Regions from separate parts of the Alteromonas sp. B31-7 genome, predicted to be linked through region 2. Evidence: predicted binding sites of a transcription regulator. Region 2 holds the regulator's gene; the other holds the start of a gene.
What was found. The regulator sigma-54, encoded in region 2, starts transcription at its own class of promoters, with help from an activator protein. The targets are predictions, from matches to a motif close to GTTGGCACGNNNNTNGNNT.

Region 1 (3,720 bases), 2.1 Mb from region 2:
ACCAGCAACAACCGCTGCGGCGGCAGGGCTGGCTAAACCTTGGAAGAAACGTTTATCGGCAATACCCACCTGAGTATTAAACCTTGCCAGTCGCAATGCTGCGCCTGCGACATATATAAAGGCCGCTAGCCATCCTAGTTTACCTAATTCGGTCAACCCCCAATTATAAGCCACTAGCGCAGGCGCCATACCAAACGAAACCATGTCGGCCATAGAATCGTATTCTGCGCCAAAATCACTTTGCGTGTTAGTCATTCTGGCCACTCTTCCATCCAGGCCATCAAAGATCATGGCTACGAATATGGCAACTGCTGCTGCTTCAAAGCGTCCGTTCATTGATGACACTACAGCGAAAAAGCCAGAAAATAGCCCTGCCGTGGTCAGTAAATTGGGGAGTAAATAAATCCCTTTTCGTTTTTGTTCAGACATAAGTCCTCATTGGCACTAATTAATTGCGGCTAATTATTTCATAGTTAATAAGCTACGCATAGATGCAAGATAACAAGGGCATGTGCCTTTCATCTTTAATCGCTTCTTGTTTCTACTCAACGTAAGCACTCAATAACTAGGTATATGATCACATACCTACATACGCACACCTTTCAGGTAGGATCGTTAATACCATGTTGAAGTTCGCGAGCGGAAATAATAAAAGTTTGCCGCCATCGCTTGAACTACACCTTTTAACGAATAGCAAAAGGTTTAGTCGTATGAAAATGTCTCGTTTACCTAATTTTATATTAAAAGCCGTGTTACCAACGCTGCTTTTGATTGCAGTCGGCTCTGCCCATGCCGGCAAAAACCAAAGTAATTACTCAGATTACAATGCCTGTCTAAGTAATAGCGGTAGTCAAAGCGACTGTGACAGTGCGCTTGGGGAATCGGTGTACAACTTAGTGTCGGAAGACGTGTACGTGTCGACGAGTAGCCAGTATTCAAATATCTCTATCGATGATGTAAACATTTCCATTTCAGCCTGGTCAGATACGGTTGGTACCTATAATGATGACGTGGTCACTTCTGCTTATGTTGTAGACTTAGGCAGTTACGGGTACGGCGTATACAATAAAGATGCTGAAATGGACGGTTCTAGCCCCGATCATGCTATTGATAGTTACAATACTGTTAGCCGAAATGTTGATTATGATTTCGACTTTGTACTCCTTTCTTTTTCAGAGTCGGTTACGTTAACGGGCGCAGGATTCTCGTGGGTAGGGAAAACCGACAACACCCAATTATCTATCGCTGCGTTAGATGATCTATCTGGGTTAGTTTCTGGCGACCAAACATGGTCAAATATTGTTGAAGGCGCACTCACTGCAGGCTCGTATGATATTGAAAGCTATGAATCGATTGATATTGCGCAGTTTGAAGAGACCGAAACCGCACAGTATTGGCTCGTTGGAGCATACAATTCAGTGTTTGGTGAATTAGACAGCAATATGTTTGACGACGCATTTAAACTTGCAAGTATCGGTTTTGAAAAAGCATCTGATACGCCGGGAAATTCCAATCCCACTGAGGTCAGTGAGCCGAATACACTTGGTGCATTTTTAGCCGTCGGTCTAATCGTCGCGTGGCGCCGTAAGAATAAATGATCTTAATGTAGACTATAGGGGTAAACAAAGCGTAAACCAATGTCAGGTTTTTTTACCCCGCTCCCAACCAAACACCAAATTCCCTTTATAATTCATACACGTAAAAAGTGGCACACATAGTGCTTACTCAATTTATTAATTGTTGTATTAGTAGATGTGAGTTCGTTGTTTATGAAATGTTTGTCGATTATTGCACTAAGCCTGTCCTACTTGCTTGCTACAACGCCAGCGCTTGCTGGGGGCGGCGGTAGCGGAAGTAGTAACGATTCAGGCTCTGCCACAGGCGACAGCGCACTAGACGAACATGTGTACGACCTATATTCAGACGGCTCTACCAATATTAATTATACCCTTGATGCAACTACTTCAAGCATCGTTATTGATGGTACAACGGTTACTGTGGGCGTTACTGCTTGGTCGGATACCCAAAATATCTCTAACGACGGTGTTAATAACGACGATAACGAAGTTGTTAAGTACTCACAATTAAATGGGTACAGTTACAATGGTGATTACGGATTCGGCCTGGTCAACTCAAATGACAACGATTCTCACACCCTAGATAACTTCTCAGGTGGTGACGATTTCGATATGGTGTTGTTCTCATTCAGTGAGGAAGTCACCTTATCAGCCGCGTCGTTTACGTATTTACAAGGCTACGACACTGACAAACAGGTGTCAGTGGTTGGACTTAGTGATATTTCGTTGTTTGAGAATCACGCATCGAACGAATTCAGTTGGGCAGATGTTGCCTCTGGTGTAGGTACGGTGGTGTCTGATGGTCACTTTACTATTTCATCAAATATATCTTCACATGGTTCCCATGGCGATTTCACTAGTGACTTTACAGAATTAAGCGCTGCGAAATACTGGTTAGTAGGCGCTTACAATATTTACTTTGATGACAGCAGCACAAGTTATCAAGGCTCTGGATTCAAGCTTGCTTCTCTTAGTATAACCACTGGCGGTACAGATGTTGTTAGCCCGCCCAATGAAGTTAGCGAGCCAGCCCCCATTGCCCTTTTACTTACAGGTTTTGGATTGATGGCTTGGCGACGTAAGCAAATTCGTCAAACAGTTTAAAAATTAAGTAAAAACACGTATCTTATAAAGGCGGCTTAGGCCGCCTTTTTTATTGGTGTTCAGTGGGATAGTTGTACTTATGCTAGGATTGAAAAAATTGGGATTGGTTAAAAGTGCGATCATTGGCACTCTGCTATTGGGGGCCAGCTTCAATAGTTTAGCCACCACTTCGGAAGATTACGAGAAAGCGCTTCGCGCCTACAATGTCAGCGAGTACGATGAAGCCTATATTCACTTAAAAAATAGCTTACAAAAAGACCCCGAAAACCTCGCAGCAAAAATTTTGATGGGCAGGATCCTGCTGATTAACGGCTACCTTGTTGCCGCAGAACAAGAATTTACCGAAGCCCTTTCTATGGGTGCTGATATCAACCTGCTGGCCGAACCCTTAGGGAATACTTGGCTATTTCTTAATAAATACAAAGATATCACCGAATTTAATCAAACAGAAAAATTAAGTGGCGAGAACAAACGTGATTGGTTGCAAATTACGGCCACGGCTTGTGTGCGGTTAGAAGATTTATTTTGTGCTAAGAGTGAATACTCAAAAATCCTAAATGACTACCCAACTCATGTGCCAGCGATGAATGGATTAGCCTCTATTGCGCTTCAACAAGATAACCCGGATTTGGCGCGCAATTATATTAGCCGCGCAGAAGCCATCGATAGCGAAAATGCCATAACGTGGCGTCTGAAAGGACAATTGGCCTACTTAGAAGGCGACACGCAATCTGCCACCGAATTTCTTCAACAAGCGCTTACGTTTAACCGGGAAGATCCCATTGCTCTGCGAAACCTCGTGGATTTGTACCTTCAGGCAAAAGACTACGATAGAGCTAGGCTTTTTGTGGCTGAGATTATTGAAGATACACCAAACGACCCTTTAGCCATTCTATTGAATAGCTGGCTAGAAAGTAGGCAGGCAGAGGAAATCATTGATAATGAGAAACTAGAGCAACTGAATGAGTTTATGGCACAACTCTCTCCTGAACTCATAGCATCTCAACCTATGTTGCTTTATATCAGCGGGTTAACAAAC
Region 2 (3,720 bases):
TTGCCAAATAAACTTGGTCACCACCGGTTGAGAGCCTAAAAATACTTCTACGGGGGCATCTAACCCTGTCAGGTGTTTTAAATCAGGCTCCCAATGAGGGTTAGGGAGAAAACGGGCGTCGAAAACATAATCGGCATCTTTAGGAATACCATGTTTGAAGCCAAAGGATTCAAATACCAATACCAGGCGAGAACTCTTTTTACCTAAAATTCGCTCACGTATTAATTCAGCAAGTTGGTGAATGGTCAGTTTATCGGTATCTATGTATAAGTCTGCTCGTTCAATCACAGGAGCGAGTAAAGCGGCTTCTGCTTTAATAGATTCAGACAAAGACTTATTCAGTTTTGCCAATGGATGTAATCGTCGGGTTTCACTAAAGCGTTTGACGAGAATGTCGTCACTGGCATCAATGTAGACGATGGTCATGGACCAAGAAGAGGGAAGGTAGTCGAGTATTTCAACTAAATCGTCTGGGTTTTTGGGTAGGTTACGTACATCAATACTTACAGCAACTTGATCGTATTCGTCGACTACCGTATGGGTAAGGGTAGGTAATAAATTGACGGGGATATTATCTACGCAATAATACCCTAAATCTTCCAGTGCCCGTAAAGCAACAGACTTCCCTGACCCCGAACGACCACTAATAATAATTAGTTTCAATTGGCCTCTCCCTTAAGATGGCATTAGAGTTAGCTTAGCGCTGCAATAATATCGTCGCTATTGGTGGCACGCCTAATTGCCTTCACGGTCTCTTTGTCACTCAATTTACCTGCAACCGTGGCTAGGGTTTGTAAGTGCCCCTCGGTTTGCTCTTCTGGAACCAATAAGGCAAAGAAAATATCTACCGGTTGGTTGTCCAGCGCGTCAAAGTTGATGGCAGGGTTACTAGTTACAATAATGGCGATAACACTTTCCAATCCTGCCAGTCGACCATGAGGCAGTGCAATACCATTTCCAATACCCGTACTGCCCATTCTCTCGCGGTTCAATAGGCTCGTGAGTACTGTCGTTTCATCAATATTATCGTTGTTTTTGGCAGCGATATTACTGATGATCTCTAGAATTCGTTTTTTGCTGTTACATTGAACCGCACATTCAGTGCGGTCCAAACTTACGATTGCTTGAATTTCCATAAGCGTGAGTTAATGCTTTTTCAGCTTTTCCTTATGCTTTATGACTTGCCTGTCTAGTTTGTCAACCATGCTGTCTATTGCTGCATACATATCAGTATTTTCAGAGGAAGCAAAAACCTCAGCGCCACTTAAATGCATGGTCGCTTCGGCTTTCTGATTAAGTTTTTCAACATTGAGAATGACATGCACATTAGAAATGTGATCAAAGTGCCTCTCTAGTTTGCTGAACTTGGTATCGACATAATTACGCAAAGAGTCGGTGATTTCGACGTGATGACCAGTAAGGTTGATTTGCATATTTCGTCTTCCTTATATTTATGAGCCAGTTAAAGTAAGCTCTTTCGCTGGTTAGACGGTGGAATCGACAATGATTCCCGGTATTTTGCTATTGTCCGCCGGGCGACTTTAATGCCCTGTTCGGCCAACAATTGAGCAATCTTGCTATCACTTAGTGGCTTGCTTGGCGTTTCAGCCGCTACAAGCTTTTTAATCAGCGCGCGGATGGCAGTAGATGAACACTCACCCCCAGACTCCGTGGCAACGTGACTAGAAAAGAAGTACTTCAATTCAAATATCCCACGTGGGGTATGCATATACTTTTGCGTGGTGACACGTGAAATGGTGGATTCATGCATATCAACCATTTCAGCAACATCGTTAAGCACCATGGGCTTCATCATTTCAGGGCCATGTTCAAAAAAGCCCATTTGTTGCTGCACAATACAATTAGCAACCTTCATCAAGGTGTCGTTTCTTGATTCAAGACTTTTAATAAACCATTTTGCTTCCTGCATATGAGAGCGAATGAACTGCGAGTCGCTACTATTTTTCGCTCTTCTGCTCATGGCCGCATATTGCTGGTTCACACTAAGTTTAGGCAAGCTATCTGGATTAAGTTCAACCACCCAACGACCACTTTTCTTGGTGACCGAGACATCGGGTATAACATACTCAGGCTCTTTAGTGATAAGAGCGCTACCTGGGCGAGGATTCAATGTTTGCAACAAGCGCATAGCTTCGCGTAATTGATCTTCTTTAAGACGGCTTTTACGCATCAGCGTACGATAGTCTTTGCTACTGAGTAGGTCTGAGTATTCTTCTATCAGTTGTTTGGCTTCTTTTAACCAAGGCGTATCATCTGAAAATTGGCGAAGCTGAACCATCAAGCATTCTTGTGGTGTACGCGAGCCTGAACCAATAGGATCGAACATCTGAATACGTTTTAATACGCATTCCACTTCGTCTAATTCAACCGGCTCCTCCATATCTTCGGAGTTGACAGACTCTAAAATGTCGTCAAGGGTGACGGTAAGATAACCAGACTCGTCAATTGAATCGATAATAGCCGTTGCGATGGCACGGTCAGTATCTGAAAAGTGGGTAAGACGCATTTGCCATAGCAAATGTGCTTGAATGTCTTCGGTGGTTTCGCCTTGGAAAATCTGCTCATCGTCATTATTCGAGGGCCCAGGGGCGGGTGCAGAAGACGCTGAGTAATATTCGTCCCACGTGCTGTCTATGGGTAATTCATCAGGTAGGTCATTCTTCTCTAATGCGTCACCGGCTTCAAGCGTATCGCTTGATGCGGTAGTAACGGCGTCTTGAGCGACGTCATCCCCGTCGATATTGTTTTTCTCTAATTGAGGCTCATCACTGCCTTCTTCTACTTCAAGTAGAGGATTTGAGTCTAGGGCTTCCTGGATCTCCTGTTGCAGGTCGAGCGTTGACAGCTGCAGCAGTTTTATCGCCTGCTGTAGCTGAGGTGTCATGGTAAGTTGTTGACTGAACTTTAACTGTAAAGATGGTTTCATCTACGTCTTATTTACTGTGCTCTTATTGTGAATATACCAGGTGCATAATTTGAAAAATGACAATTCTGTTACATTAACTATAGCCTGAATTGTTCACCTAGGTATACATCCCTTACTTTTTGATTACTTAAAACCTGCTCTGCCGTTCCTTGGGCTATTAATTCACCGTGACTCACAATGTAGGCTTTTTCACATACATCCAATGTTTCTCGTACATTGTGGTCTGTAATGAGGATACCGATACCTCTATCACGAAGGTGCTGTATTATCTTCTTTATATCATTAACCGATATAGGATCAACACCAGCAAATGGTTCATCGAGTAAAATAAATTGCGGATTGGCTGCTAGCGCACGCGCAATCTCTACGCGACGGCGTTCTCCACCTGATAAACTCATTCCTGTACTATTACGTATATGGTTAATATTAAATTCATCAAGAAGGGCGTCGGCTTCTTCTTCCTGTTGTGATGAATTTAAATCTTTTCGTGTCTGTAAAATCGCCATGATGTTTTCAAACACGGTTAGCTTGCGAAAAATAGAGGCTTCCTGTGGCAGGTAGCCAATGCCCTTACGTGCGCGTTCGTGCATAGGCTGGTGGGTGAGCTCACCATCATCAATGGTGATTTTTCCCTTATCTAGTGGCACAAGACCCACAATCATGTAAAAGGTGGTGGTTTTACCTGCGCCGTTAGGGCCTAGTAAGCCCACGATTTGCCCGGTTGAGACCGACAAACTAACGTCTCTCACTACTTGGCGAGATTTATAGGCTTT

Region 1: the regulator sigma-54 is predicted to act here: its motif matches at 1,705-1,723, upstream of xdp1 (exosortase-dependent surface protein XDP1).

The regions. Positions count from the first base shown of each region.
Region 1 covers NZ_CP065233.1:1,591,657-1,595,376, reverse strand. Annotated here, with positions in the region: gene pssA (CDP-diacylglycerol--serine O-phosphatidyltransferase) at 1-429, opposite strand, end outside; gene xdp1 (exosortase-dependent surface protein XDP1) at 711-1,598, shown strand; gene xdp1 (exosortase-dependent surface protein XDP1) at 1,770-2,681, shown strand; gene prsT (XrtA/PEP-CTERM system TPR-repeat protein PrsT) at 2,761-3,720, shown strand, end outside.
Region 2 covers NZ_CP065233.1:3,740,244-3,743,963, reverse strand. Annotated here, with positions in the region: gene rapZ (RNase adapter RapZ) at 1-663, opposite strand, end outside; gene ptsN (PTS IIA-like nitrogen regulatory protein PtsN) at 693-1,136, opposite strand; gene hpf (ribosome hibernation promoting factor) at 1,146-1,433, opposite strand; gene IUA53_RS16335 (RNA polymerase factor sigma-54) at 1,463-2,947, opposite strand; gene lptB (LPS export ABC transporter ATP-binding protein) at 3,025-3,720, opposite strand, start outside.